DNA from 4 places in the Paraclostridium sp. genome. Region 3 is predicted to be linked to each of the others. Evidence: riboswitches for the same ligand, from Rfam matches in the RefSeq annotation. Region 3 holds a riboswitch; each other region holds the start of a gene.
The links. A riboswitch is a leader RNA that binds a small molecule or an ion and turns the genes downstream of it on or off. The one in region 3 is predicted to bind cobalamin.
Positions count from the first base shown of each region.

Region 1: linked by a shared signal. The riboswitch ahead of ACRCYC_RS11625 (ABC transporter substrate-binding protein) and the one ahead of ACRCYC_RS03820 (cobyric acid synthase) in region 3 are both predicted to bind cobalamin.
Region 2: linked by a shared signal. The riboswitch ahead of ACRCYC_RS07815 (ATP:cob(I)alamin adenosyltransferase) and the one ahead of ACRCYC_RS03820 (cobyric acid synthase) in region 3 are both predicted to bind cobalamin.
Region 4: linked by a shared signal. The riboswitch ahead of ACRCYC_RS12110 (energy-coupling factor ABC transporter permease) and the one ahead of ACRCYC_RS03820 (cobyric acid synthase) in region 3 are both predicted to bind cobalamin.

Region 1 covers NZ_JBOFKN010000157.1:5,038-12,869, reverse strand. The annotation lists gene ACRCYC_RS11645 (Na/Pi cotransporter family protein) at 1-752, shown strand, start outside; gene deoD (purine-nucleoside phosphorylase) at 1,119-1,829, shown strand; gene ACRCYC_RS11635 (sulfurtransferase) at 2,058-3,425, shown strand; gene ACRCYC_RS11630 (hypothetical protein) at 3,428-3,871, shown strand; cobalamin riboswitch at 3,979-4,156, shown strand; gene ACRCYC_RS11625 (ABC transporter substrate-binding protein) at 4,174-5,193, shown strand; gene ACRCYC_RS11620 (FecCD family ABC transporter permease) at 5,215-6,318, shown strand; gene ACRCYC_RS11615 (ABC transporter ATP-binding protein) at 6,318-7,091, shown strand; gene ACRCYC_RS11610 (aminotransferase class I/II-fold pyridoxal phosphate-dependent enzyme) at 7,604-7,832, shown strand, end outside.
Region 2 covers NZ_JBOFKN010000102.1:2,404-10,235, reverse strand. The annotation lists gene ACRCYC_RS07840 (ABC transporter permease) at 1-748, shown strand, start outside; gene ACRCYC_RS07835 (ABC transporter permease) at 749-1,819, shown strand; gene ACRCYC_RS07830 (ABC transporter ATP-binding protein) at 1,857-2,645, opposite strand; gene ACRCYC_RS07825 (FecCD family ABC transporter permease) at 2,617-3,642, opposite strand; gene ACRCYC_RS07820 (ABC transporter substrate-binding protein) at 3,626-4,543, opposite strand; gene ACRCYC_RS07815 (ATP:cob(I)alamin adenosyltransferase) at 4,568-5,077, opposite strand; cobalamin riboswitch at 5,166-5,338, opposite strand; gene ACRCYC_RS07810 (hypothetical protein) at 5,436-6,107, opposite strand; gene ACRCYC_RS07805 (hypothetical protein) at 6,107-6,784, opposite strand; gene ACRCYC_RS07800 (PspA/IM30 family protein) at 6,848-7,519, opposite strand; gene ACRCYC_RS07795 (RelA/SpoT domain-containing protein) at 7,649-7,832, opposite strand, start outside.
Region 3 covers NZ_JBOFKN010000053.1:16,052-23,883, forward strand. The annotation lists gene ACRCYC_RS03805 (pyridoxal phosphate-dependent aminotransferase) at 1-781, opposite strand, end outside; gene cbiB (adenosylcobinamide-phosphate synthase CbiB) at 797-1,756, opposite strand; gene ACRCYC_RS03815 (cobyrinate a,c-diamide synthase) at 1,749-3,104, opposite strand; gene ACRCYC_RS03820 (cobyric acid synthase) at 3,113-4,624, opposite strand; cobalamin riboswitch at 4,728-4,907, opposite strand; gene ACRCYC_RS03825 (histidine phosphatase family protein) at 4,911-5,516, opposite strand; gene cobS (adenosylcobinamide-GDP ribazoletransferase) at 5,528-6,298, opposite strand; gene cobU (bifunctional adenosylcobinamide kinase/adenosylcobinamide-phosphate guanylyltransferase) at 6,302-6,862, opposite strand; gene cobT (nicotinate-nucleotide--dimethylbenzimidazole phosphoribosyltransferase) at 6,875-7,832, opposite strand, start outside.
Region 4 covers NZ_JBOFKN010000159.1:1,421-9,252, reverse strand. The annotation lists gene ACRCYC_RS12140 (hypothetical protein) at 1-278, opposite strand, end outside; gene ACRCYC_RS12135 (hypothetical protein) at 456-1,478, shown strand; gene ACRCYC_RS12130 (hypothetical protein) at 1,699-1,962, shown strand; gene ACRCYC_RS12125 (ABC transporter substrate-binding protein) at 2,130-3,158, shown strand; gene ACRCYC_RS12120 (FecCD family ABC transporter permease) at 3,158-4,240, shown strand; gene ACRCYC_RS12115 (ABC transporter ATP-binding protein) at 4,240-5,100, shown strand; cobalamin riboswitch at 5,172-5,352, shown strand; gene ACRCYC_RS12110 (energy-coupling factor ABC transporter permease) at 5,556-6,290, shown strand; gene ACRCYC_RS12105 (energy-coupling factor ABC transporter substrate-binding protein) at 6,268-6,573, shown strand; gene cbiQ (cobalt ECF transporter T component CbiQ) at 6,567-7,247, shown strand; gene ACRCYC_RS12095 (energy-coupling factor ABC transporter ATP-binding protein) at 7,257-7,832, shown strand, end outside.

The sequences.
Region 1 (7,832 bases), on a different contig from region 3:
TACTACCATTTTCTAAGTACATAGTTAAGCTTACTATGAAGCTTATGCCAGAGAAGGCTTCTGAAAAAGATAAAGATAAAACTGTACAATACATAGATGAAAGAATGCTTGAAACTCCATCAATAGCTTTATCAAATACGGTTAAAGAAACTTTAAGAATGGGTGATAAAGCTAAGGAAAGTTTAGCAAATGCAATGGAAGGTTTCTTAGAAAAATCAAAAACTAAGGTAGATGCTTCATTTAAACAAGAAAAATTAATTAATAAGTTACAAAAGGGTATATTAAATTACTTAGTAAAATTATCTAAAACTTCTTTAGCTGATGACTCAAGAGAAAGTGTTGACTTATTATTTAATACTGTAAATGATATAGAAAGAGTTGGAGATCATGCTGAAAATATAGCTGAACTTGCAACTACAGTTATAGAAGGTAATTTAAACGTATCTGGAGATGGACTTAGAGAGTTAAAAGACTTATATGAAAAAGTTATGAAAACTTATAGTACGGCTCTTGATTGTATGGAAAAATCAGATGTTGATTTAGCTTGCAGAGTTATAAAATTAGAAGAGCAAGTTGATATGATGGAAAAAACTTGTAGAGTTAATCACATGAGAAGATTAAATGAAAGTTCGTGTAATGTGGATGCAGGTGTAATTTATCTAGATTTAATAAGTAATTTGGAAAGAGTTGCAGATCATTCAGCAAATATTGCTCAACAGGTAATAAAAGAAGGTAATAAAAATATAATTTAATATAAAAAACAGGGGCTGTTTCAAAATATAGATCGATTATGGTAATTAGATAAAAATTTTGATCAGTCTCTTTATTTTTGGGATTTTTAAAATTAAATTATAAAAAATAAATTAAAGTATTGTATTGTTAAATAAAAAAATGTAAAATATATATACGCAAAATAGTGTATAATATATTTAAAAAGTATAGATTAAATGTGAAAATAATATATGTATAGATGCTTATTTTTAATTATAGCAATTCATAAAGTTGAAATAGTGTATCAGTTTAATACATATCTAAATTATTTAATTAAAAAGAAAATAAGATACTATTAAAATAATAATTTTAAAAATCAAAACTTAAAGGAGACAATAATTATGGCAATGGGAGCACCAACACCACATAATAACGGAAAATTAGGGGATATAGCAGAAACAGTATTATTACCAGGAGATCCATTAAGAGCTAAATTTATAGCAGAAAACTTTTTAGAAGATGTAGTTCAATACAATACTGTAAGAGGAATGAATGGATATACTGGATACTATAAAGGAAAGAAAATATCTGTACAAGGAACAGGTATGGGTTGCCCTTCAATAGGTATATATACATATGAATTAATTCATTTTTATGGAGTTAAAAACCTTATAAGAATAGGTTCTGCAGGAGCTTTACACGAAGATTTAAAAATGCATGATATAGTTATAGGTATGGGGTCTTGTACAGATTCTAATTATGCATCTCAATATAACTTACCAGGAACTTTTGCACCTGTAGCTAGTTTTGAATTACTTAGCAAAGCTGTAGATGTAGCTAAGAGCCAAGGTGTTGAACCTAAGGTAGGTAACATATTATGTAGTGATGTGTTCTATGGAGAAGATGGATTAGATTCTTTAGCTAAATGGACTAAGATGGGTGTATTAGCTGTTGAGATGGAATCTGCGGCGCTTTACATGAATGCTGCAAGAGCTGGTGTTAATGCTCTTTGTATATTAACAATATCAGATTGTCCATTCAAAGGAGAAGCTACAACTGCTATGGAAAGACAAACTGCATTTACAAGAATGATGAATATAGCTTTAGAATTAGCTTAATATAAAAAGTAGGACTGTCTCAAAATATAGTTCGCTGATGGATAAATTACCATTGGCTATATATTGTGGGGCAGTCTTTTTTCTATAAGTATAGAAAAAAACTATAATGTACAAAATAAGTATAGATTTTTTCTATATAGATTTACTAATAAAATTTAATTTGTTAATCTACAATAGAAGGAAAATTGCAAATTTAAACAAAATAAGACAAAAGAAAAGGAGAACACAGTGAAAAAGTCTTTAAAAACAACGGCTTTAATATGTACTTTAATAATGAGTATGGTTGTATTATCAGCATGTAGCAATAAAGAAGTTAAAAAAGATGAAAAGGCTCAAGTTAAAACAAATACTATTTCAACTAAAGAACTTCAGTCAAATATCGAAGATAAAAACTGGGTAGTTGTAGATACTCGAGTTAATGATTCATACAATGGATGGATATTAAATAATGAAAAAAGAGGTGGGCATATACCTGGGGCTACTGATTTTGCATATAATTGGTTAGATGTAGATGCAAAGGATAAAGACAAGGTATTAGATGAAGCTTTAAAAAATAAAGGAATAGATAAAGATAAAAATATTGTTTTATATGATTCAAATGATAAAGATGCTAAAGAAGTATATAAATACTTAAGTGATAAAGGATATAAAAATTTATATACTTATAATATAAATGAGTGGGCTAAAGATGATAGTTTACCACTTGAAAAATATGAAAATTATAAGATGATAGTACCTGCAAAAGCTGTTAAAGATATTATAGATGGTAAGAAACCAGAAACTTTTGAAAATGCAAATGATATAAAAATAGTTGAAGCTAGTTGGGGAGATGGAAAAGAAAGCTATGATAAAGGCCATGTTCCAGGAAGTGTTCATATAAATACCGATACTGTTGAACCACCACCAAACTGGATGTTAGCAAGTGATAAAGACTTAGCTAAATTTGCTAAGGATTATGGATTTACAAAAGATGATACTATAATAGTTACTGGAAAAGAGCCTATGGCAGCATATCGTGTAGCTACGATACTTAGATATATGGGAGTTAATGATGTTAGAGTATTAAATGGTGGAGATGATGCTTGGGTAACTGCTGGATATAAATTAGAAACTAAGAAAAATGAAAAAACTCCAGGAAAAGACTTTGGAGCAAAAATACCAGCAAATCCAGATTTAATAGATACAATACCAGAATTAAAAGAAAAATTAAAATCTGATAACTTTACATTAGTAGATAACCGTATGTGGGATGAGTATATAGGCAAAATATCAGGATATAGTTACTGGGATAAAACAGGACGTATACCAGGTGCTGTTTATGGACATGCAGGAACAGAAGGTTCTACTTCTTTAAACTACTATAGAAATATAGATAAAACTATGAGAAATGAAGATGAAATAAAAGGTATGTGGAAAAAAGATGGAATAGATACTAATAATCATTTAGACTTTATGTGTGGTAGTGGATGGAGAGCTGCTGAGGTTTTAACATATGCAAATGTAATGGGATTTGAAAATACAGGATTATATAGTGATGGATGGATAGGATGGAGTAGAGATGCTAGTAATCCTACAGAAACGGGGACTCCAAAGTAAAAATGAAAAATAATATAAAAAAGATAATATACATGTTAATAGCTATAATTCAAATATGCATTATAGGTGGAAGTTTTATACTTCAATACTTAACAAATACTAAAGCTGGAGTAATGCATCATGTTTACTTTAAGCGATATCAATTTGAAAGTGGAATATTTTCAAGTGGTAATTTACAACTTATAAGCAATATAATTTTTATTATATCTTTAATATTTATATTGTTAGAAATATACACTATTGTAAAAAAGAAAAATTTAAACTTTATAAAAGTTCAAAATGCAATAGGGTTAATATTAAGTTTGACTTTATACTTTGTGATAAAAAGTAAATACTTTATAGATATGATAGCATATCCATATTTTATAATCGCTTTTAGCATAGTTTTAATTATACAAATTTGTGTAGTTATATTAGGTTATATAGTTAATTTAGAGAAAGATTAAATATATTTTATTAAACATAAGTATTTTATTTTACAGATAATGTAGAACAAAATACTTATGTTTTTTTGTATTGTAGAATTATGGATATAATTGTGCTAATATTATACTGATAAATATAAAATTTAGGTTTTTTTAATTAAAAGGGAATGATGTGTAAATCATCAACAGCCCCCGCTACTGTAATTATGGACAATTCTTTGTAAAGACCACTAAAGTTTTGCTTTGGGAAGGGAAAGATGCGGTTGAAGTATGAGTCAGGAGACCTGCCTAGATTAATAGTAACTTTCGGAGGGAGAGAATAGATGAAGATATCAAAAAAGATTAGATTAAGTTTACTTAGCTTGGTTATTGGACTAAGTATAGTAGGATGTAGTAAAACAGAAACGAAGAAAGAAGAATCGAAGAATACCAAACTAGAAAGTGTTACGGAGAAAAAAGATAATTATTATCCAGTAACTATAAGTACACATAATAGCAAAAAAGAAGAAATTCAAGTTACTATCAAAGAAAAGCCTAAAAAGGTTTTAGCTGTTTATCAAGATTCAATAGAAACTATGTTAGCACTAGGTTTAGAAGATAATATAGTAGCAGCTGCTGGTCTTGACCATAAGGTTAAGGATGAGTACAAAGAGGCTTTTGGTAAGGTTAAATATTTAGATGAATTTACACCTTCTAAAGAAACTGTTACAATGTTACAACCAGATTTAATATTAGGTTGGTATTCGTTGTTTTCAGATAAAAACATAGGAGATGTGAACTATTGGCAAGACAAAGACGTAAACACATATATGGCGTTGAATAGTGGTGCTGTTGAGCCAAAAACTATTAAAAATGAATGTGATGATATATTAAATATAGGTAAAATATTTAATGTAGAAGATAAAGCTAAAAAAATAGTTGATAATATAAATAATAGAGTTGACGAAGTTGTTAAATCTGAAAAAGATAAAAAACAACAAACCACTTTAATAATAGAGTTTTATGATGATAAAATTAGTGGATATGGAAAAATAACTTTAGGTGGAGACATGGTTACTAAGTTAGGTGCAAAACTTCTTAATGAAGACGGTAATGCTTTAAGTAAAGAAGATTTAATAAGCTTAAATCCAGATAGTATATTTGTAGTATATATGAATAGAGAAGATGATAATAAAGCTAGTGAAACGAAAGATTTAGTTATGAAAGATAAAGCTCTACAAAGTTTAAATGCTATTAAAAATGATAGAGTATATCCTATAGAACTAGGACAAATGTATTGCAGTGGGGTAAGAACTATAGATGGAATTGAAACTTTTGCAAATGGACTTTATCCAAGTAAATAATAGAAAGAAGGACATTTACATATGCAATCAATAAGAAACTTAGAAAATTATGAAAATAAAGAAATGAAAGGCTTTGTTAAAACAAAGCCTTTCTATATTGGAGTTATAATATTTTTATTAATAATTTTAATTTTATCAGTTTTAATTGGGGTAACAATAGGTTCAAGTGATATATCTATTAAACAAGTTTATGAAATTATAATTTTTAGATTATTTAATATAGGGGATGAACGTATTTTATCAAGTGGGGCGATTCACGATATCGTGTGGCTTATAAGACTGCCGAGAATAGTTTTGGCTCTATGTGTAGGAATCGGATTATCTATATCTGGTGTGGTTATGCAAGCTATTGTTAAAAATCCACTTGCAGACCCGTACATTCTAGGTGTTTCATCAGGTGCATCATTAGGTGCAACTATTGCTATAATGTTAGGGTTAACCACTATGATAGGTGCTAATTCTATAGGCGTATTTGCTTTTTTAGGTGCATTTTTAGTATCCATGTTGGTTTTAATAATTTCAAACACTGGAGGACGAGCTAATTCTACAAAGTTGTTACTAGCAGGAATGGCGCTTAGTTCTGTTTGTAGTGCATTTTCAAGTTTTATAGTATATATAAAAAATGATGCTGAAGGAATGAAAAATATTACTTTCTGGCTTATGGGAAGTTTAGGTGGGGCTAAGTGGGAAGAAATAGTTTTTATACTTCCGATTATTATAATGGGGCTAGTATTTTTTATGAGCCAATATAGAATTTTAAATTTAATGCTACTTGGAGATGAAGTTTCTATAACTTTAGGAACAGATTTAAATAGACATAGGCATATATACCTTATAGTAACCTCTATTATGATAGGATTGGTAGTTTATTCTTCTGGTATGATAGGTTTTGTAGGACTTATTATACCTCATATAGTTAGGATATTTTTTGGAACAGACCATAAAAAAATTATTCCGATATCTGCATTATTAGGAGCTATATTTTTAATATGGGCAGATGTATTGTCTAGAATTTTAATTAAAAATGCAGAACTTCCAATTGGTATTTTAATATCTATGATAGGCGCACCTTGCTTTGTTTATTTAATGATAAAGAAAAGTTATGGATTTGGGGGTGCTAACTAATGAAATTAGAAGCTAAGGATATTGAAGTTATATTAAATAAAAATAATATATTAAATGGAATTGATATAAAAGTAGGAAATAAAGAGTTTATAGGAGTTATAGGACCTAATGGAAGTGGAAAATCTACTTTATTAAAGTGTTTATATAGGAATTTAAGGCCAAATAATGGAATTATATTTATAGATAATAAAGATATTGATCAAATATCTATGAAAGAAAGTGCAAAAAAAATTGGAGTAGTAGCTCAACATAATAATCATAGTTTTGACTTTAGTGTATTAGACATGGTACTTATGGGAAGAAGCCCATATAAGAAGCTGATGGATAGAGATACTAAAGAAGATTATGATATTGTCTACGAAGCTATTGATAAAGTTAATATAAGACATTTAGTAGATAGAAGTTTTAATAGTTTATCAGGAGGAGAACAACAAAGGGTTATACTTGCTAGGGCTTTGGCTCAGAAAACTCAGTGCTTGATTTTAGATGAGCCGACTAACCACTTAGACATTAAGTATCAATTACAATTGATGGAGATAGTTAAAAAATTAGAAATAGAGGTTATTGCGGCTATTCATGATTTAAATATTGCAGCTATGTATTGTGATAAAATATATGTATTAAAAGATGGTAAAATAATAGCTTATGGAACTCCAGAAGAAGTTTTAACTAAAAGTTTGATAAAAGAGGTTTATGGTGTTGACGCTAAAGTTATAAAAGATAAAGAAGATGATTCTATAAATATTGTTTATAAATGTGGTTGTGTTAAGTAAAAAAAGATAGGTCTAAATTGCGAATTTGTTTAGACCTATCTTTTTTTGTGAAGATTTTTATGTTTTTAGAATATGTATTAATTATTTTTTATTTATAGGAAAAATGAGTAAATCCTATTTTTAGTTTGGGAAAGCGAATTTTTATTTATTTTGAAAAGTTTAGTTGTGATATACTCTACTAAATTTAAATATTAAATAAAAGTGTTGGTAAAACTTAAAACTTGAGTTAGTTATACTAAACTTTGAAAAAATTAATGTAAACAAAAGGTTAGTTATACTAAACTTATTTAAAATTAATATAAACAAAAATGAAAAGTTAGATATAAAACTATTGCAAATACTTGATGATGAAAAATAAAAATAAAATAATAAAAATAAAAAAAGTGCTTGCAAAAAAATGAAAAATTAATATAATAAATATTGTAAGTTTAATAAAAGTAAATTTTATAAATAGAAATAATAATCTTAAAAATTAAAATTAATTTACATAAATGATAGAGAGGAGGATTATATTGGAAGCTATAGGCGAAAAGTTAAAGATCGAGTCTGTAGATGGTTGTAAGTTAAGTCACAAACAAACTCCATTATTAAGTTCACTAAAGGATTATTCTAAAAAAGATATAGCTTGTTTTGATGTACCAGGTCATGTTAAAAATCAAGGTGTAACTATATTAAATGAGTATTACGGTGAAGAAATTATGAAGATGGATATTAATTCGTCGCCATTAATGGATAATGTAT
Region 2 (7,832 bases), on a different contig from region 3:
ACAGTTACAATCTAGAGGATCTTCTGATTCTATGTTAAAAGATATTATAGATGATTATCATGAAAAACTATATTTAAATAATTTAAATTTAGATACTAACACATCTAAAATATTTAGTGAATCTAGTATAAACACTACTTTAATAGATTCTAATAAAGTTCAAAGTTCTAGTGAATATTATGCTATATCTATGCTAATATTTTTACTTATGATATTTATGTCTAACAATGTCTCTGCTGAATATATATTAGAAAGTACCGGTATGAGAAAAAGAATGCAGTCTATGCCTATTAAACGAACTACACATCTCATATATGACTTTGTACTCGGTGTTATATACTCTTTAATATTTACATCACTGTATATAATTATTAACAGGACTTTTAATATCGCCTTTGATGAAAACTTAGTATCCTTATTTATAGTTAGTTTAGTATCTTGCGTTTTAGTATCTTGTATTTCTGTATTTATATCTTCATTTTTTTCTAAGGTTTTAGGAACTACAGTTATTAGCGTAATTATGATTGTTTATTTTGTATTTGGGGGTATTTTCTTTCCCTTATCAGACAAACTTTCTATTTTCAGTAAATTGTCTCCATTTTATTTGATAAATGAAATGTTTATGAAGTTTACTCTTAGTGATACTTTAAGTTCTATAAGTTCGACTATATTTATTACTATAATAGTTTCACTATTATTATTTATAGTTTCATTTATAAAAGAAAAATATAGTTGGAGGGAATTTTAAATGAATATACTTAGATTAATTTTTGCAAATTTAAAAAGATATATTAAAAATAAGCCTTTACTTGTAGGCCTAGTATTTATGCCTTTTACATTGATAGTAATTTTATTTATGTTTAATGGTACTGAAAACATGTCTATGTACGAACCTAATATTTTGCTTGTATGTGATTCAAATGGAAAATATGAAAGTGAACTTATTAAAGAACTTAAATTAGATGATAAAAATATTTTTAATTACGATAAAAAAAATTATGCTATTAACAAGCTAAAAAACAATGATGCTTCTACTGTATTTGTGCTTGATAAAAACTTTTCATATAAACTAGATAATACGATAAAACCATATGTTAAAAGTTATAAAACCCAAACTGGTGGAGGTAGTATATGGTCTGAATCTGTAATTGAAAGCTTTGTAAATGATAAAATTGCTAAAAGTATAGATTCTAACATAAGCTCTAAACTTATTACTAGTAAAATAATTAAAAACAATAAATTAGAAAGTTCAAACGCTATGATGTATATGCTTCTAATTTGCTATTTTCTATATGCAAATTCTGGAGTTTTATGTAAGGACTTGTTAGACCTTCGTTCTAATAACGTACTTACTCGTATGCTTTCTACTAAAAATAAAAATATAGAAATAGTATTTAGTATATTCTTTGCTTTATTTTTATTACAACTATTAAGTTGTTTTATAGTATTAATTGCATTAAATTTTATCTTTGATGTAAGTATTAGCATTACTACTTGTTTAGTACTTATTGCAAACTGTTTCACATCAACAGGATTTATTATTGCATTAACTAGAATATTCAAAAATGAAGCTAGTATATCTATAGTATCTATAATTTATTCTATAAGTATGATGTTTTTAGGAATACTATCACTTTTAGGTTCATCAAGTGGAAATCTTGTATTTTTAAATAACTTAGCTAAAGTCTCTCCTCTTTATTGGACATTAGAAGCTATATCTCATTCTAATGTAGGTATTAGCATATTAGCTATATTTCTAATAGGATTAGTATTTGTAACCGCTGGAAGCTTTAAGCTAAGAGAGTTTGCCAAAAACTAATAAAAAGAGCTGTTCTCTACTTGAGACAGCCCTTTTTCTATTTCCATTTTTCAAGAACTTTTAACATAAAATCTTTTATATCTATATTATAAACGTCTTTTAGATGTTCTCCATTAAATACTTCTTTAGAGTTACCATAACAAACTATCTCCCCATGATCTAATAAACAAACTGCATCACTAAAATAATGGACTAAGTTTAAATCATGGAGCACTCCAATAACTATTTTATCATTATCCTTAGCCCATTTAGCTAAATGTTCTAATAACTCTATTTGATATTTTAAATCTAGATGATTAGTCGGTTCATCTAAAAGTATAACATCTGGGTTTTGAGCAAATGTTCTAGCTAAAAATACTCTTTGCAACTGACCTCCACTGAGTTCATTTATATGCTTATCTTTTAAATCTGTAAGCCCTACTTTATCAATAGCCTCTAAAATAATATTTTTATCTTCTCTATTCAAAGAATTAAAAACACCTTTAGAGTGAGCATATCTTCCAAGTGCTACTGTTTCATAAATAGTATATGGAAAATATATTTGAGTTATCTGACTCATAAGACCTACCTTTTTAGCAAGATTTCTTCTTGAAAAGTTACATACTTCCATCCCATCTATAGTTATGCTACCTCTATATTCTATAATACTTGCAATAGATTTTAAAAGAGTACTTTTACCACACCCATTAGGTCCAACTATACATAAATTTTTTCCTCTTTCAACTTTAAAGCTAACATTTTTTATAATATCTACATCATCATATCCACAATAAAGATTTTTCACTTCTAACATATTATCACTTCTTTCCTTTGCTAAAGTACACATATGCAAAGAATGGTGCACCTATAATTGCCGTAATCGCTCCTACTGGAAGTTCTGCAGGTGATACTATAGTTCTTGCGATTAAATCGGTTATAACCATTAATGATCCACCAAATACAAAAGACATTGGTATAACATATTTATGTTTTGATCCAAATACACGCCTTACCATATGTGGAGCTATTAAATCTACAAATCCTATAGTTCCACTTAATGCTACCGCACTTCCTGTTAGTACTGCTGAGAATATAAATAAATATTTTTTTACTTTATTGGTATCTACACCTACTGCTTTTGCTTGTTCTTCTCCAAATGTTAAAATATCCATTTCTTTAGTGTATTTTAAAACTCCAATCATACCTATTACTAAAAATGGAACTAAAGCTCTTACGTATGACCATCCCTTCATAGAAAAACTTCCCATTTGCCAAAGACTTATACTTTTTATATCTTCACTAAAAAGAGCTGTAAGCGTTGTTAGTAATGCATTTACAAATAACGAAAATACCATACCTGCTAATATAATAGTATTATTTGACATAGTTTTGTCTATTTTAGAAGAAAAAACTATTACTCCATATACTGTTAATAGTCCAAATAAAAAACCTATCACAGGCAATGTTAATTGCCCTAGAAATGGTACTGATATACCAAGTACAATTACAAGTCCAGCTCCTAGTGATGCTCCCGAAGATACCCCTAATGTATATGGTGATGCAAGTTCATTTTTAAGAATAGATTGAACTACAGATCCACTTACTGCTAAACACCCTCCAACCATGAATGCAAGCAATACTCTTGGTAGCCTAAGTGACCATATTATAGATATATCTTTTGGGTCTATACCATGTCTTAGTGGAGCATTAAACATCTTATTAAGTAGTATACTCATAGTATCCAGTATATGAATATTGGAACTCCCTATGGAAGTTCCAATACTAAATATTAGAAATACTAAAGGTATTGATAGTATCGCTAATTGTTTATTTTTGTTTTGCATATGCATCTGGATTTATATACTCCGCCATTTGTTTTAATGCTTTAACTACATTTTGAGATGGTCTAGAAGATGCATTTGCATCTACTAAATATACTTGTCCATTTTTAACTGCTGCTATATCTTGCCAGCCTTCACGTCCCTTTATTTCCTTAACAGCATACGGAACATAATTTACATTAGTTAATATTACATCTGGATTCTTCTCAACTACTGATTCTGCACTTGGTGATATCCATCCATTTTGATCTACAAATATATTTTCTCCTCCAACTAAATTTATCATTTCATTTAAGAATGTTGCATTACCAAAACTATATAAGTTTGGTGATGGTCCTATTTCAAAGTAAACTTTCTTTTTAGTTTTTATAGATTTCCCTATTTTAGCTATTTCTTCAACTTCAGACTTCATATTGTCAACTATTTTTTGACCTTTATCTTTAGTTCCTGTTATATCTGCTATAAACATTATATCGTCATATATTCCTTGTATGCTATCACTACTTGGTATATAAGCAACACTTATACCAGCTTCTTTAACAACTTTAAATGGATCTTCACTATTTCCTGTTTTATTATGTCCTGATGCAATTATTAGATCTGGATCTAGTGATACTATTGCTTCTGGGTCTGGATTTGAGAAATCTATCAATTTTATTCCTTTAGGTAATCCAGGAACATCAGCAGAATATTTATCTACAGCAACTAATTTATCTGCTAAACCTAATTCTACTAGTACTTCTGTATTAGATGGAGCTGTTGATATTATTTTTTCAATCTTAGAAGGTACTGTAAATTCATTTCCCTCTCTATCTTTTATAACTTTATCTTTTTGACCACAGCCAACTACAGCCAACATTACCACTAACATAGTAGTAACTAATGCTAAAATTCTTTTTTTCATTTTAATTCTCCTTATTTATAAATTTTATTTATAATTTCTACTTATAAATTCTTTTTCTTCTATTCCTTCATCTTTATTTAATTTTAAAGCTAAAATAAAAAAGTATCCAGAAAGTAAATTAGCAAAATCAAACAATAGTTCATCTATATCATGTCCTTGCTCTCTATATCTATGTAATAATCTAACCAATGCTTTACACTTAGTTCTTATAATATGAGCGTAACTTCCACTTACTCCACCTTCAGGCAATACAAATTTATTAATTCTACCTTTTATTTCACCTTGATAAACTAAACTTCTAGATTCTAACCACTTTAACTCATCTTCTGTCACACTTACAAAAGTTCTTAGAGATGCATTCATATGATAAACTAGTTCATTTATTTTACTTAATTCATTTCTTAATTTTTCATCTTTCACAAAAGCTCTCAACAATCCAATCGTACTAGATATTTCATCTGTAAATATCTCATAATCACATCTTAAATCTTCTGGTTCATCATATAAAAATGGGTATGCTAAATATTTTGACATGATACTCCTCCCTTCAATAAAAAAAGCATATCACGAGGATATGCCTTTAAATTTCAATATTATAACTACTATCCAGCCCTCAGAAGATATTAGCTTTAAGTATTGGCAGGTATCCCGGCTCAACATCATACTACTCTCTTGCCTTCCCGATTTCTCAGTGGCTTATTTAAATTTCGTCAGTTTTACGGTTACTGGGGTAGCTTAGACTTTTAATCTAATTCCCTATTAAGTCATATAAACACCTAATACTTGCTATTTAGTTTTGGATTCGTCTTGGATTATATAGTATTTTTCAATATAAATCAATACTTAGTATATATTCCCAAATATATTTATATTAATCTATTTTTTATAATAATTATCTATTTCTTCTATTTCTTATAAAATCTATAATTATATATAAAACTATTAGTACAGTTATTACCATAACTATATCCATTATTATAGGGTTTATTCCCATTCTGTATCCCATATATCTAAATGGATTATACCCTCCGAATCCAAAGAACCCTCTACCGTAACTTGATGGCATGTATGATCTTCTACTTGAGCTTCCATAGTCATCATAATCATCATATTTTTTATTATTTTTATTCTTTGATTCATCACCACTACTTGTATTTGGTTTTGTAGTTGGCTTAGTACTAAAATTCCCTGAATCTGGCTTTGTAGTACTTGACTTTGGATTAGATGTATTTGAACTTGATCCTGAATCTATATTTACATCTGGCTTAGCCTTAGGTTTAGTTGTGAAACTTCCTGAATCTGGTTTTGTAGTGCTTGACTTTGGCTTACTATAACTCTTAGAACTACTTGAACTAGGTTTAAAGCTACTCGAACTTGGCTTTGAACTAAAACTTGATCTAGAGCTGCTTGATGAACTTAGTTTTGATACTTTATATTCTAGTGTACTTTTACCGCTATTATCTGAATCTGCATATACCTTATCTATAGTAAATGTAAACGCACAAGTTATAGTAAATATAAATAAAGTAAGAAAAAGAGTAGCATTTCTTTTTAAATTCTTCATTATACATTTAACCCCATTTCTATAAACTTATTATATAGTCTATCTAAATTGCTAGTATCATCTCCATCTATTACAGAGTCATAACTTTCTTCGCCTTTAAATTTAAAGTATTGTACTAATTGTTGATTGTCACTATCTTTAGTATCTACCAAATAAACATATCTGCTTAAAGATCCATCTTCATGTTTTTCTATTAGATATCCCTTAACATCAAATTTAAATTCTTCATCCCCATTATATAAGCTCACAGTATCACTAGATTTTGTAAATGAAAATTTTTCTTTATCACATTCATATGTGTACTCTAATTCTCTACAGTTTATACATCGGTTAAAAGGACACTCACTTACACAGTTAATACATTTACATTTATCACATTTATCAAGTTTATTTATAGATTCCCTTATATCCCTAGTTAAATAAGCTTGAATTTCTGTATCTATATCCTTTTTCTTTTTAAACATTTTAGAAAATAATCCTTTTTCACCTTGACTATCTTCTTTTTCTAGATCATTTAAAAAAGCCATGTAATTAGAAAGATCTTCAACTTTCCTAATAAAAACTCTTTTATTAACCTCTTTTTCACTTAGTATTTGTTTTAAATCATTTACTGAAAAAACTAAATCTGTATATATTTTGTCGTATTTCTTTTTTTCACTTACTATTTTTTCATTCATAAGGTCCCCTCCTCAAAAAAGGCAGATAGCCTTTGACCATCTACCTTAGTAGTATATTATATATTATTTATTCATTTCTCTTTTTATTCTTTCTAATTCATCTTCAATTTTAGAATCAACTACCGGTGAATTATTTATATACTCATCAAGCATAGTATCTTCATTCTTTGGTTTCATATCTTCTAAAGCTTTGCCATAACTTTCTTTTTCTTGAACTTTCTTCTCAAGTTCATCTAGATTTATACCATGGTCATCACTAAGTCCTGATAAAGTTTCGTTTATTTCATTGTTTATTTCAGCAACATCAAGTCTTGTAGCTAATTCTTGTTTTTTAGATTTCATCTTAGATATTTCAATCTCTAATTCTTCTATTTTAAACTTAATTTCTTGAATCTTATTGTCTTGATCTTGTATTCTAGAAATAGTTTGAGTTAATTTTTCTTGCATTTCTAATTTTTGTTTAACAAAACCTTGAGCCTTTTCATTATCTTCTTTTAATATAGCTGCTTTAGTAGCTTGCTCATATTTTTCTATTTTTTCCTCTATAGATTTCTTTTCATTTCTTATATTGTCTACTGATGCTATAAAGTTTGCACATTGTTTCTTAGCATCTTGAAGTAATTTTTCTTTTTTGTTTATAGATAATTCTAACATTTCAATTGGATCTTCATGCTTTTCTATAGCCTTATTAGCTTTAGCTTCTACTACATTCTTAAGTCTTTTAAAAAATCCCATTTTATATTCCATCTCCATTCATTTTTATTAAAATTTTGGTTTGAATTCAATTTTATTTGTAATTTATTAATATATATAATAACACAAATCCTAGTATTTTCCACACTTATTTAAAGTTGTTACTATTTGTTATTTTTTCTTTTGAACTAATTTTAATAGTTCTTCTATTTCCTTATCTTTTTCTTTTAATTTTTCTTCATATTCTACCTTTACATCTTCTATACTTTTACTTAATACATTTATTAAAGAAGCCATTTCATCTGAACTCCCTGCTATTCTATTTAAAAGCATTAAGTTTTGTGCTAAAACTTCT
Region 3 (7,832 bases):
TATATTTTTCATCTTGAAAAATATAATCTGAAAGTTTATTTGCAAAAGTATTTATGCTCCAAGGTTCCTTTATTATATACATTTTTTCAAGCAAAGTTTCATTACTGCAAACGCCATATCCAAGCCTAAGCCCTGGCATTCCAAAAAACTTTGTTACTGCTTTTATAATAAATATATTTTTATTTTCACCTATATATTTTACTAAACTATATTTTTGCTCTTCTTCTGTAAATTCCATAAATGTTTCATCAATTATTAGTAACTTATTATATTTATTTAAAAGTTTTAATAATCCATCTAAGTTATATACTTTTCCAATTGGATTTGATGGATTACATATAAATAAACTATCAAATTTATCTATATTTTTCTTAATATTATCTATATCTATTTCAAAATCTTTCTCTTTATCTAGATACAAATTTACAACTTCTAAATTATTTAACTTGGCTCCCCTTTCATACTCTGAAAAAGTAGGATTTAATATAGCCAATCTTTTATCTATGCTCTTCATTAGCAAATAGATTATCTCTGTTGCACCATTGCCTGGTATTATAAATGAACTGTTTATACCTAAATATTTAGCTATGTTATTTTTTAAGTTTGTATAATTTATATCTGGATAATTAACACATTCTTTTAACCCTTCTAATAAATATTTTTCTATATTATCTATTAAATACGGATTTATATTGGAACTAAAGTCTATTATGTCTTTTGAATTTTTATTATATGTTTTACACATATCTTCTACATTAGCTCCATGACCAAGATTTTTCATTATTTCACCCTCTATCTAAAATGCTATTAAATAAGTTGCAACTGAAAATATTATTAAAGCTACAAAAGATGTAGCATACATTATTTTATTAGTTCTTATAATATCTTCTATTTCTAGCTCTCTATGTTTCTCACCTATCGTAGGTTTATAAACTTCTTTGCCAAAATACATATTAGTTCCGCCTAGTTGAACTTCTAGTGCTCCAGCAACTGCACCTTCTGAGTATGCACAGTTTGGACTTTTGTGATTTTTTCTATCCCTTATTGCAATATGTATGCTTTCTTTTGCATTAAATCCAAGGAGTAAACTTGCTATCATCATAAAAAATGGAGTTATTCTTGCAGGTATAAAATTTGCAATATCATCAATTTTAGCTGATGCAAATCCTAAATCCCCATACTTTTCATTTTTATATCCCACCATAGAATCTAAAGTATTTATAGCTTTGTAACTCATAGCAAGTACCGGTCCACCTATAAACCCATACATCATAGGAGCTATTATTCCATCTACTGTATTTTCTGCTACTGTTTCAACTGTTGCTCTAATTATTTCTTGTTCATTTAAACTTGTTGTGTCTCTACCTACTATATAAGATAACTGCTTTCTTGATTTTTCTATATCTCCCATTTTTAACACTTCATATATTTTTTTAGCTTCATCGGCTAAACATTTTGTAGATAAAGTTGTATATAATATTACTGAAGATATAATCATATATAATATTTTACTTACCATAAATATATTTAAAATCAAACTAGTTACTGTAAGTGTAGTTCCAACAGTTACAATCCATAATATAAATCCACCTATTTTTAATTGTTTTTTTGTTTTTGCAATATTTCTTATTTTCGTTTCTACAAATCTTATTAAATTGCCAATAAATCTAACTGGGTGCGGAAAAGAATAAGGATCTCCTATTATTAAATCTAATATATATGCAATAACCATTACACTTATAGTTAAACTAATCATTGCTTCCTCCTATAAAATTTATTATTGCATCTAAATTATTATAAAAGTGAGTATGTAAATATGTAGCTAAAGTGTTTCCTTTGCAATATCCTCCATCCCATTCATCTACAACTTTATTGCCTCTTTTTTTAACCATTTTATAGGCGCACTCTTCTTCACTGTTAAAAATTGAATGATGAAATTCATGACCTTTAATTACATCCCCTTTTTTAGAAAGTATTGTATCTACTTTAGCGATTCCATCACAGTACCCAAATCGTTTTAGCGATTTAGTCATTTCACTAATACCTTTGAAAATTCCTACCATATTAAATTCCATATTATCCGAATCTTTAAGTTTTTCACCTAGATACATTAATCCTCCACACTCAGCATATATAGGTATACAATTATTGTGAGCTTCTTTTATTGATTTTCTCATACTCTCATTTGCATCTAATTCTTTCGCAAATATTTCTGGAAATCCTCCCCCTATGTATATACAATCGGCTGTAGGTACACAGTCGTCATTTAAAGGACTAAACTTTACAATTTCTATTCCCATTTGACTTAATAAATCTAAGTTCTCTTTATAATAAAAATTAAAAGCTTTATCATAAGCTACTGCTATTTTTTTATTTTTAAAATTAGTTAAATTGCTTAAGTCAAAATTACTTTCTATATCATCACTTTCGGCTATATCAAGTAATCTATCTATATTTATGTATTTTTCAATTTCATCTCCTAGGTCATTAAACTTTTCTGTTAAAGAATTAATTTCTACACTTGGAACTAACCCTAAATGCCTTGACTCTAACGAAAATTTTTCATTTGGAGGGAAATATCCTAAAACTTCTGTTTTACAATATGTTTCTATAGCTTCTTTTATGAGATCGTAATGTCCTTTAGTTCTTACATTATTTACAATTACACCTTTTATATTTACATTTTTATCTAACTGTTTATATCCTAATACCATAGCTGCTGCAGAAGATGACATTGCCTTTCCATTTATAACTAATATAACTGGTGCTTTTAATAACTTAGATGTATATGAGCTTGTACATGCATCCAAATCAATACCAAACCCATCATAAAGTCCCATAACCCCTTCAATCACTGATATATCTGCATTTTCAGAAGCATTTTTTACTATGTATTTAATTTTTTCATCATCTAACATATATGAATCTAAATTTCTTGAATCTCTTCCTGTTATAAATGTATGATAAGAAGGATCTATATAATCTGGACCTACTTTATATGGTTGTACTTTTATTTTTCTCTTAGTTAATGCTTGCATTATTCCTAGTGATATAGTTGTTTTACCTACACCACTACTTGTTCCTGCTATCAATATTTTTTTCATACTACCACCTAACCATTTATAATTTCATATATTTTTTCTATATCTAACGATTCTCTTAGTATATCTGCTAATTTGTCATATTCTTTATTCTTAAATTCTTCAAAAGAATTTATAGAAATCTCTACTTTTTCTAATCCTTTAAAAACCCTTATTGAGTTTAATAAATTTCTTGTAAACTCTGAGTTGTCGAATATTCCATGAAGATATGTACCTACTACATTATCTTCTTCATTTATACATCCTTCCGTATAAGAAACATCTTCACCTAATTTCTTTACTATAGTATTTAATGGTTGCTTTATTCCTCTAGTTGTTCCCATATGTATTTCATAACCTTTTACTCCATTGTTACATACATCATTTAAATACCCATTTAAGTTGTCCTTTATTATAGCCTCGACTTGAGTAGTCACTTTTTCTTCTTCAAAGATAGTTTCTATATCTAAAAGTCCCAATCCATCTATTTCTTTTATAGAACCTTCTATTCCATCTGGGTCATAAATTTTTTTACCTAAAAGTTGATATCCTCCGCAAATCCCAAATATGAACTTACCTTGATTGTGTAAGTCTTTTATTTGCTTTTCTAATCCACTTTCTCTTAAATAAATTAAATCTTCTATAGTATTTTTACTTCCAGGTATTATTAACATATCTGGATTAGATAAAGACTGACCTTTCTCTATATATCTAACGCTTACATCTTCTTGTATTTCTAGCATGTGAATATCTGTAAAATTAGACATGTACGGGGTTTTAATAACTTCTATATTTATATCATTTTTCCTAAATTGTTTATTAAATCTATCAGTTACACTATCTTCATCTTCTATATTCAAATCACTATACGGCACAACTCCCAAAACTGGAACCTTTATTATTTCTTCTAACATATCTATACCTGATTGCAAAAGATCTACTGTTCCTCTAAACTTATTTATAATAACACCTTTAACTCTAGCTCGTTCTTTCTCTTCTAGTAATAACATTGTTCCAGCTATCGATGCAAAAACTCCACCTCTATCAATATCAGCAACTAAAATTACAGGAGCATCTGCAATTTCTGCCATTCCCATATTGGCTATATCTCTATCTTTTAAGTTTATTTCTGCACAACTTCCCGCTCCCTCTAAAACAATAACTTCATATTCATTGCTTAAATCTGCATAAATATCCTTTAACATATTAGCTAAATCATTTTTATAATCATGATATATGCTAGAGCTAACAGTGTTCATTACTTTTCCATTAACTATAACTTGGCATCTATTTTTACCTGCAGGCTTTAATAATATAGGATTCATTCTTACATCTGGTTCAATGCCACAGGCCTCTGCCTGAGTAACTTGTGCTCTACCCATTTCTAAACCATCTTTGGTTATATATGAGTTCAAGGCCATATTTTGAGATTTAAAGGGTGCCACCTTATATCCATCTTGTTTTAATATTCTACATATCCCAGCTCCTAAAGTACTTTTCCCAACATTAGATGCTGTTCCTAAAAACATTAGTGATTTACTCATTTTAAATTTGCTCCCTTCTTAATAAAAAAACCTATCCAAATGAGGATAGGTTTTTAAAAATGTATACACTTCACCAATTTTAAAAATCCTTCACCCCGAAGATTTTATATCCATAAACTAGGCAGGTCTCCTGGCTTAACTTCATCCTACTTCTATTCCTTCCCGTAAATAATCACAGTGGTGTCTAATAGTTTCGTCAGTACTACAGTAGCGGGGGCTGCAAAGGTTTTTAACCTTTTTCCCTATTAATCTTCAACGAAAAACCTAATTTATGTCAATTTATATTTTATATCAAATAAGCAGTGTTGTTAAGCGTTTGAATTACTGGAAATTCATCCACTATATCAATAATACTTACCGATGCATTATCTATTTTAAAATTCCAGTGATACTCATATGTCTTTCCTATTAAATAAGATATTATATTTCTTATAGTTCCTGCATGAGCACATATCAAAATAGTATTTTCTTTGTTTTCAATCATTATGTCATCTAATTCATTACATACTCTTTTATAAGAGTCTATCAAGCTTTCTCCATTAGGATACTTATACTCAAATCCTTCTTTTATTAATTTTTCAAATTCATTTGGATATTTTGATTTTATAACTTCAAAGCTTATTCCTTCAAAATCCCCAAAGCTAATTTCTTTTAAATTTTCTTTTTCTAAAATTTTAATATTTCTAGAATTTGCTATATCTAATATTGTTTGCTTAGTTCTAGTAGATGTAGTTGTATATATACAATCAATATTCTCACTTTCAAGAAATTTAGTTAATTTGAGTATTTGTTTTTTTCCTAAATCACTTAATTCACTATCTATATGGCCTGATAGATTTCCTTTTATATTATCATTTGTTGTTGCATGTCTTACTAATATTATCCTAGGCATCTATTCACCTCTTATTTTAATCCAAATATTAAATATATATATATTAAATAGACTACTTCCATAAGCTCTGATGTACATCCTAATATATCACCTGTTATACCATCTATTTTAGTATATATGTATTTCACAAAAAATCTTGTAAGTATAATCATTATAGGTATAAATGATATTATTTTTATAATGCTTACTGAATTTAAATTAAACAATGTATTTGCTATAACTAATATTAATAAAATTGTATATGTTATCCCAATTAATATAATTTTCAAATTTGGCTTGCCTATAAACACATTACCCATTCCATTTTCTCTCGGTGTTACACTTTTATAAGAAGCTATTACAATTGCCATTCTTGCAAATACTGGCATGAATATTAGATTATATAAATGCCCTGACTCTACTATAGCATATACTAAACCTAATTTCATAAGCATTAAAAACAATACAGAAAGCATAGCATTAGTTCCTAATCTTGAGTCTTTCATTATCTCTAATATTCTATCTTTATCTCTATAGCTATATATTCCATCAAAAGTGTCTCCTACTCCATCTAGGTGAAGCCCTCCCGTTAATATAACAGTGGCTATTAATACATTTACAGAGGTTATATAGCTATCAAAAAAAATACTTGATACTAGTCCAATTATAAAATATAAAGCTCCTAAAACAAATCCTACCAACGGAAAATAATACATGGTCTTATGAAATTCATCATCAAATCCTATATTTACCCTTATTGGAATCCTAGTTAAAAACTGTAATATTCCTATAAATCTTTTCATAATTTACTCCTTAATCTTCATAGGTATACCACTAACTACAAAGTAAACTTCATCTGAACATTTAGCTATATATTGATTCATTCTACCTACTATATCAGAATATACTCTACAAAGCTTATTATCTGGCACTAAGCTCATACCTAGTTCATTTGTTACTATTACAAAATATAAATCTGTAGTTTCTACTTCTTTTATTAATTTTTCAATCTGATCTTTTATGTAAATTTCCATTTTATTAGTTTCTTCTGAAGTACAATTATCAAAATCTATTCCATATTCAAACATAAGATTATTAACTAATAAAGTTACGCAATCTAATATTACAGTTTGATGACTGTTATATATATCTTTAATTATAGTATATATATCTTTATAAATTTCATATGTTTTCCAGTCGCTAGGTCTACTTTCTTTATGTTTTCTAACTCTATCTTTCATCTCTTCATCAAATGGAGTAGATGTAGCTATATATGCAGTAGAATTCTTTCTATTTTTACATAAGCTTTCTGCAAAACTACTTTTCCCAGACCTAGATCCTCCAGTAACTAAAATTAACTTGCTCATAAATTCACCTTCTTATTTTCCTATATCCACTTCATCTACAGTGGCCATATTATTATAAGCATAATTTCCCGCCTCTATAATATTAAAAGCAAGTGCCGATCCACTTCCTTCCCCTAATCTCATATCCATATTAAGCATAGGGCTTAAATCTAAAATTTCCAGAGCTTTTTTCGCTCCTGACTCTGCTGATATATGTGAAGCTATCATATATTCTTTAGTCATAGGATTTATAGTATAGGCTATAAGCGCTGCTGCATATGATATAAACCCATCAATAACTATTGGAATCCTATTCGCTGCACAAGATAATATAACTCCAGCCATACCACCTATCTCAAACCCTCCAACTTTAGCTAATATATCAACTCCATCTGATTTATCTGGCTTATTTAATTCTATAGCTCTTCTTATAGTGTTAGCTTTGTGTGCTACTCTATCTTTTCTAAGTCCCGCTCCTATTCCTGTAACTTCAGCTGGATCGCAACCTGCTATAACAGAAACTATCGCACTACTTGGAGTGGTGTTACAAATTCCCATTTCCCCAATACCTATAAGGTTATATCCTTTAGCTATATATTCATTAGTTATTTCTATTCCAACTTCTAAACATCTAATAGCTTCTTCTCTAGTCATTGCAGGTCCTTTAGCCATATTAGAAGTACCTTTTCTAATCTTATAATCTAAAACACCTTCTAATTTTTCATCTGTATTTATACCTAAATCAATCGCTACAACATCTGCATCTACAAATTTTGATATAGCTCCTACACCACATATTCCTTTTGTAAAATTAGGAAATTGAAGTCTAGTAATTTTTTGAGGATCTGGTGCTACCCCTTCTTCATAAACTCCATGGTCTCCTGCAAATGCAATAATAGCTTTTTTATCTATTTCAAAATATTTTTTCTCACATATACCAGAAAGTTGTATGCATATATCTTCTAATTTACCTAAGCTGCCAACTGGTTTT
Region 4 (7,832 bases), on a different contig from region 3:
GCTCCATTTGCAAATGAATCAGTTCCACATGTAATATTAAACTTTAAATCTTCTACGACTCTTTCTTGTTTTTTATTGATACATTTAAAGTCATATATTCTTTCGCCTAATATAGGAACGCAAGTTGCTCTGCGTATATCAGGACATTTAAATTCTAAAGAATTACAACACTGCATACACTCATTTTTAATTGGCTTTGGTTTTTCTGGGCAGCAACAATCATCTTTTGGATGATGACAATCTGTACAATTTACATGAGTAGTCTTATTTTCTTCCATTATGGATATCATCTCCTATGTTTTATATAATTAAAGAGTAGTTTTCCTCTTTAATTAAATATATGATAGCTAAATATATATGTTACTTTTTTACAAGAAAACGTGTCTAAAATATGAATAAAATAACAAGTTTATAATAAATATAATTATAGTAGAGTTTATTAAGGGGGAGATAATATGAGTTTTAATGATACAGATATATTAATAAAAGATTCAAAAGAAGAGTTGAAAATATTTAAATTAGGTAGTAGCATAATATATCAAGTTATCAAAAAAAATTCAAACGAAGTGTATACTGATGAAATAATTAAGGGAGAACTTTCTTTTATAGATATATATATGGATATAGATAAGAATGATAATATATATGGCATAGTCAATGATAAAATAGGTAAGATATGTAGTATTAATGTAGAAGACGATATAAAAATAGAAACTATATTTAAATATGATTATAAAAATTTTCATATAAAATTTCCATATATAAAAAATTTATCAAATGAAAATCATATTATATACCAGTCTATAAATAAAAAAACCCCTCTTATAAGTAATTTAATTCATATATATAAACAAAATAACCAGATTTTTAAAAATAATATTGATTATATACCTTATAACATAATGAGCAATTTTGAAGTAGTTTGGAAAAAAGATATACCTGCTCTATTTTACTTTAAATCAATAAAAGGATTTGAAGAGCTATTTGTATCTACATTTAATAAAAATTATTGTAAATGGTCTAAACCTTTAAAAATAACAAATTCTAAAGAATTTAAGATATATTTGTCAGCACTAGTAGATAGCAATGGAAATTATCATGTAGTTTTTGCTGAAAATAATGATGGCAAGTATTACTGTAAATATTTGAGACTAAGTTTAGAATATAATAATATTGAAGTATTAGAATCAAAAATAATAAAAACGCAGACCATGTGCTTATTTCCTCATTTAATTAATTACAAGAACACACTTTATATTCAATGGGGTGAATATCATTATATATATGGTTGTAAATCTATTGATTTAGGAAAAACATGGGATGAACCTACTATGCGTATTAAAGAATCAGAATCAGATTTTAAAAGATATATGTATAAATCAAATTATATAGAAGAAAAAGAGTATAAATTTTCTACTGTATTTGCAAATAAAGAAAATATAAAACAAGGAAAATATAAAATAAAAGATAGTTTCTAAAATCTAAATTACATTTTAAAATATATGAAAAATGCCATAAAAGCTAATAAAAAAATTAAATATGCAATAAAATGTGGATAATTGTAGTTATGTGTATAAAATTAAATTTTCTGAAAATTTAGTATGGTATTTACTATTTTTTTGGAAAATAATATAGTAAAAACATATATAGGAAAAAAGCTATTGAAATAGCTAATACATAATTATCAGGGGGACTAATATGTTTTTACAAAGAAATTTCAGATTACATCACAACCCACATGTAAATGGATGTTGTGGAAGCAAAAATCAAGATTGCTGCGGATTTGATGATCACAATCATGAACACATACATACTCATGGACATGATCATGAACACGTAAATGGTATAGGTCATGATCATGATCATGAAGATGGGTTTACAGGTATGCATTCCCATGATCATAATCACTCACATGAACATGGACATGATCACGAAGGACAACATGAACATAGTCATAAATAATAATTTATAAAATTAGAAATTAAATAAATAATTAATGAACATAAAAGCCATGAAGGTTTTTAAGTATAAGGTATACTTTGTTATGCCTTTATTTAAAACCTTATGGCTTTTATATTTTGCAATATTATAGTAAAATAAACATAGAAAAAACATGGGGGAATATAAAAATGGTAAAAAGTAAAAGTTTAAAAAAGTTTGTAGCATTAATGGCAATAGCGGGGTTAACACTTAGTGTAGTTGGATGTTCTTCAAGTGATAAAAAAGAAGCTAAAGCATCAGAAACAAAAGTAGAATCAAGTAATTTTGAGAAAGTGGAATACGTTTACTCTGACGGAGCTCAAGATTATAATGTAACAGTTGATGCACCAAAACAAAAAGCAGTTACACTATCTCAGTTTATGACTGAAATGCTATTAGCACTTGACTTAGGAGATAGAATGGTTGGAACTGCCCTTTTAGACAATCCAATACTTCCACAATTCCAAGAAGCATATGATAAAATACCAGATTTACAAGTTGGGGAAGGTCATTCTATATCTAAAGAAGCATTTGTAGCAACTGGAGCTGATTTTGTAAGTGGATGGGATTCATCTATAAGTGAACAAACAACAGGTTCGCCTAAAGAACTTATAGAAAAAGGAATAGCACCATTTATGGCTAAATCATATGCACCAGATGCAACAGTAGAAACAGTTTATGAAGACTTCACTTTACTTGGAAAAATATTTGGAGTACAAGATAAAGCTAAAGAAGTAGTAGATAAAATGAAAAGCGATATAAAAACTGTAGAAGATAAAGTTGGACAAGTAAAAGAAGAAGATAGAGTAAAGATGATGGTTTATGATTCAGGAGAAAAGGATGCTATGGTAGTAGGATCTGGACTTGCTAATAATTTAATAGAAATAGCTGGAGGAAATAATGTATTTGGTAAAGATGCTAAGAAACCATATATAAATGTTTCGTGGGAAAGTATAGTAGAAAAAAATCCTGAAGTTATTTTAGTAACAGATTTTTTAGCTGGACAACCAGCTAAAGAAAAAATAGATTTCTTAAAAGCACAACCTGCACTTAAAGATGTACCTGCAATAAAAAATAATAAGATATATGTAGTAAAACTAGCTGATTTATCTCCAGGAGTTAGAAACCCTATGGTTATAGAAGAAATGCATGGATATTTTTATGAGGATAATAAATAATGCAAGAGTGTTTAAATAAAAAAAGAGGCCTTTCTAAAAAGAAAGGTTTCTTATTTTGGGTTATAGCTTTAACTATAATATTAGTAGTTACAATAGTTGGAGCCATAGCGATAGGAAGTACATATATAGAACCTGGAGAAGTTTACAAAGTACTTTTAAACAAATTATCAAATGGAGTGTTGTTTAGCGGTGTAGGTGAAGTTATGACTCAAAATATAATATGGGAAATAAGATTCCCTAGAGTATTATTAGGTGCAATATGTGGATCGGGGCTAGCGATATGTGGGGTTTTAATGCAATGTGTAACAAAAAACCCAATAGCAGAACCTTATATACTTGGAATTTCATCAGGAGCATCATGTGGTGCAGTTGCAGTTATAGTATTAGGTGGGGTATCAAGTCTTGGTATAAATAGTATAACTAGTGGAGCTTTTGTTGGATCGATAATATCTGGAATATTGGTATTTTCAATAGGAACACAAATGGGTAAAACAACATCTACAACAAGATTAGTACTTACAGGTATGGCTATATCTACAATATTTTCAGCATTAACTAATTTACTTATATACTCAGCAGATAATTCAAATCAAGCAAAAAGTGCTTTATTTTGGACTGTAGGAAGTTTGGGTGGAGCTAAATGGGATGTTTTATTACTTCCATTTATAGTTTTAGTTATAGTCATGATTGTTTCATTTGTAATGTCAAAATCATTAGATATATTACTACTTGGAGACGATAGTGCTATAATACTTGGAATTAATGTAAAACTTATAAAATCAAGTATCTTAATACTTGCAACATTATTAACATCTACGTTGGTTGCAATAACTGGAGCTATAGGGTTTATAGGTTTAGTAGTTCCTCATATATGTAGAACTATAGCAGGAAGTGATCATAAAAAGCTTATAGTACTATCAAGTCTTATAGGGTCTATATTTTTAATAGCATCAGACGTTTTAGCAAGAGGACTTTTCCCTCCAATAGAAATACCAATAGGAATAATAACATCTTTAATAGGTGGACCATTCTTCTTATATTTAATTTCTAAGAAAAATTATACATTTGGAGGAAAAGAGTAATGCTTAAATTAAAAGTTGAAAATTTAAATTTTACTATAGATAAAAAAGAAATATTAAAAGATATATCTTTTGATATTCCAAAGGGATCATTTGTAGGGGTTATAGGACCTAATGGATCTGGAAAATCTACTATACTAAAAAATATATACAGATTATATAAGCCAGACAGTGGAAAGATAACACTAGATAATAAAAATTTATCTACAATGAAAGATAAAGATTGTGCAAAGGAAATAGCAGTACTTGCACAAGAAACTAATTCTCAATTTGATTTTACTGTTGAGCAAATAGTTAAGATGGGCCGCTATCCATATAAATCTGTTTTTGAAGATTATTCTAAAAAAGATTTTCAAATGGTAAGTGAGATGTTAAAAAGAGTGGGGCTTATGGACTATAGTGATAGGAGTTTTTCAAAGCTATCTGGGGGAGAAAAACAAAGGACGTTAATTGCAAGAGCATTAGTTCAAGATACTGATTTTTTAATATTAGATGAGCCTACAAATCATTTAGATATAGGTTATCAGATACAACTTATGGATTTGATCAAAAATCTTAATATAACTACCTTATCTGCAATTCATGATATGAATATAGCATCTATGTATTGTGATTATTTAATAGTCATGAAAGATGGGAAAATAAGAAGTTTTGGAACTGTTGAAGAAGTAATAACCTCAGAGATGTTAAAAGAAATATTTGGAGTTAACGCATATGTAGGGGTAAATCCCATAAACAATAAGCTTCAAGTATCATTTATGCACAGTCATCAGCATATTAATGGTATAGGGCATGATCATGTACATGAAAATGGATTTACCGGAGAACATGATCATTTTCATAAACATACATATAATGGATAAAAATATTAACAAATTTAAAAAAATTAGAGGAATATAAAGCTATTTATAGTATTATAAATATATGTGATAAATTGAATAGAAGTATTGTAGGTTTTTAGCAATGAAATTAATAGGGAAAGAGGTTTAAATCCTCTGCAGCCCCCGCTACTGTAAAACGGATGAAACTTTCAAACCACTGTAATTGATGTTATGGGAAGGGAAAGTAGTAAGTTGATGTTGAGCCAGGAGACCTGCCTATAATACGTAAGTTAATTTCTTCGGGGTGAAGGAAAATGATTAAAGAATAGTAACCTTATTTTATTAAATTAAGGTATTATTTGAAATGTTGTTTAAATCCTAATCCAAAAAATTAGGATTTTTTTTATTTACACCTTATTAGATTGTAACTATATTTTAATTTATAAATTTAAATTTATCACAAATAAAAAATCAATAAATTAAAGTGAGGTAAAGATATGAGTTACTTAACATTGTCATTAGTAGCAGGATTACTAATTGTAGTTTTAAATCCAATAACTTCAAATGCTATGCATATCATGGAAGGTTATTTGCCTGTGAAATGGTCTATATTTTGGACTATAGTATTTATTCCGTTTTTTGTATATGGATTAAAATCAATAAATAAAATAGTAAAAAAAGATCCTAAGAAAAAAATACTATTAGCATTAGCTGGAGCGTTCGTATTTGTATTGTCAGCACTTAAAATACCATCGCTAACAGGAAGTTGTTCGCATCCTACAGGAGTAGGTTTAGGGGCTATATTATTTGGGCCAGCAGTTATGGCTGTAATAGGAACTATCGCTTTATTATTCCAAGCTATATTACTTGCACATGGAGGACTTACTACTTTAGGAGCTAATGCATTTTCAATGGCAATAGTTGGACCTATAGTATCATTTTTAATATTTAAGTTTTGTAGAAAGAGAAATGTCAATGTAGGAATGAGTGTATTTTTAGCAGCAGCATTAGGTGATTTAGCAACATATGCGGTAACAGCAACTCAACTAGCACTAGCATTCCCAGATCCTGTAGGTGGAATAATGGGATCTATTGTTAAATTCTTTGGAGTATTTTTAATGACTCAAGTACCAATAGCAATAGCAGAAGGATTATTAACTACTTTAGTATATAACTTGATAACACAAAATGAAGAAGGAGTTGAAACTGATGAGTACAAATTCGAAAGCTAAAATTAAAACTAGAAATAAAAATCTAATGCTATTAGGCCTTACTATAATACTTATAATAACTCCTTTATTATTAAATGCTACAGCTGAATATGGGGGAGCTGATGGAGAAGCAGAAGGAGTAATTACAGAAATAAATCCAGACTATAAGCCATGGGCTAGTAGTTTATATGAACCACCTAGTGGAGAAATAGAAAGTCTATTATTCTCAACACAAGCAGCAATTGGGGCTGGATTTATAGGATATTATCTAGGGACAAAAAAGGGGAAAAACAGTAAATGCTAGAAATTGATAAGTGTGCTTATACAAATAATTTAAAGGGGTATAATCCTATTTTTAAATTAGGATTCGCGTTTATAACTTTAATACTATCTATTAGTACAAATAGTATAAGTTTGCATTTATTCATAATGTTATTAGTAAGTATTTTGATTATATTTATAGCAAAAATTAATGTGAAACTATATATAAAATGTTTAAAAATACCTATGTATTTTTTAATTATAGGGACTTTACTTAATTTAGTTAACATATCATTTGCAAACAAAGGTTTTTTAGTTAATATAAAAATTTTTGGATTGTATATTGGTACAACTAGATTTTCAATTGAAAATTCGATTTATATATTCTTAAGGTCTATTAGCTCAATTATATCAATTTATTTTTTAATACTTACTACACCATTTAACCAATTGATAATTATATTAAAAAAACTACATATACCGGATACGTTAGTAGAACTTATGGTTTTAACATATAGATTTATATTTATATTCATAGAAGAGATAAAAGAAATTTATAAATCTCAGGAGTTGAAATTTGGCTATATAAACTTAAAAAATTCATATAACTCAACTGCTCTACTTATAAGAGTTTTATTTTTTAGGATGATGAGAAGATATGAAGATATGAGTATAACTTTAGATATAAAGTTATATGATGGGAAATTTCATATATAGGAGATTATTATGTTTAAAATAAGCAATTTGACATACAGATATGACAAAGAAAATAAAGCATTAAACAATATAAGCTTGGATTTTGATAAAGGAAATATGGTTGGTATAATTGGAGCTAATGGTTCTGGAAAATCAACTTTATTTATGAACTTAATGGGAATACTAAAACCATATGAAGGAAAGATACTTTATAATAATAAAGAGCTAAGTTATAAAAAGAAAGATTTATATCATTTGAGAAAAGAAGTAGGCATGGTATTCCAAGACCCTGATAAACAAATATTTTATTCAAGGGTATATGATGATGTCGCTTTTTCTTTAAGGAACATAGGAATAGAAGAAGATGAAATCAATAAAAGAGTTCATAATGCATTGAATTTAGTTAATGCTATAGATTTAATAGATAAACCGGTACATTTCTTAAGTTATGGGCAGAAAAAGAGAGTAGCGATAGCATCTGTAATAGCCATGGATAATAAAGTAATCCTCTTAGATGAGCCAACAGCAGGACTAGATCCAGAAAGTACAAAAGCTATGGTGAAAATTTTACAAGAGCTTTGTTCAAAAGGAATTAAAATAGGAATA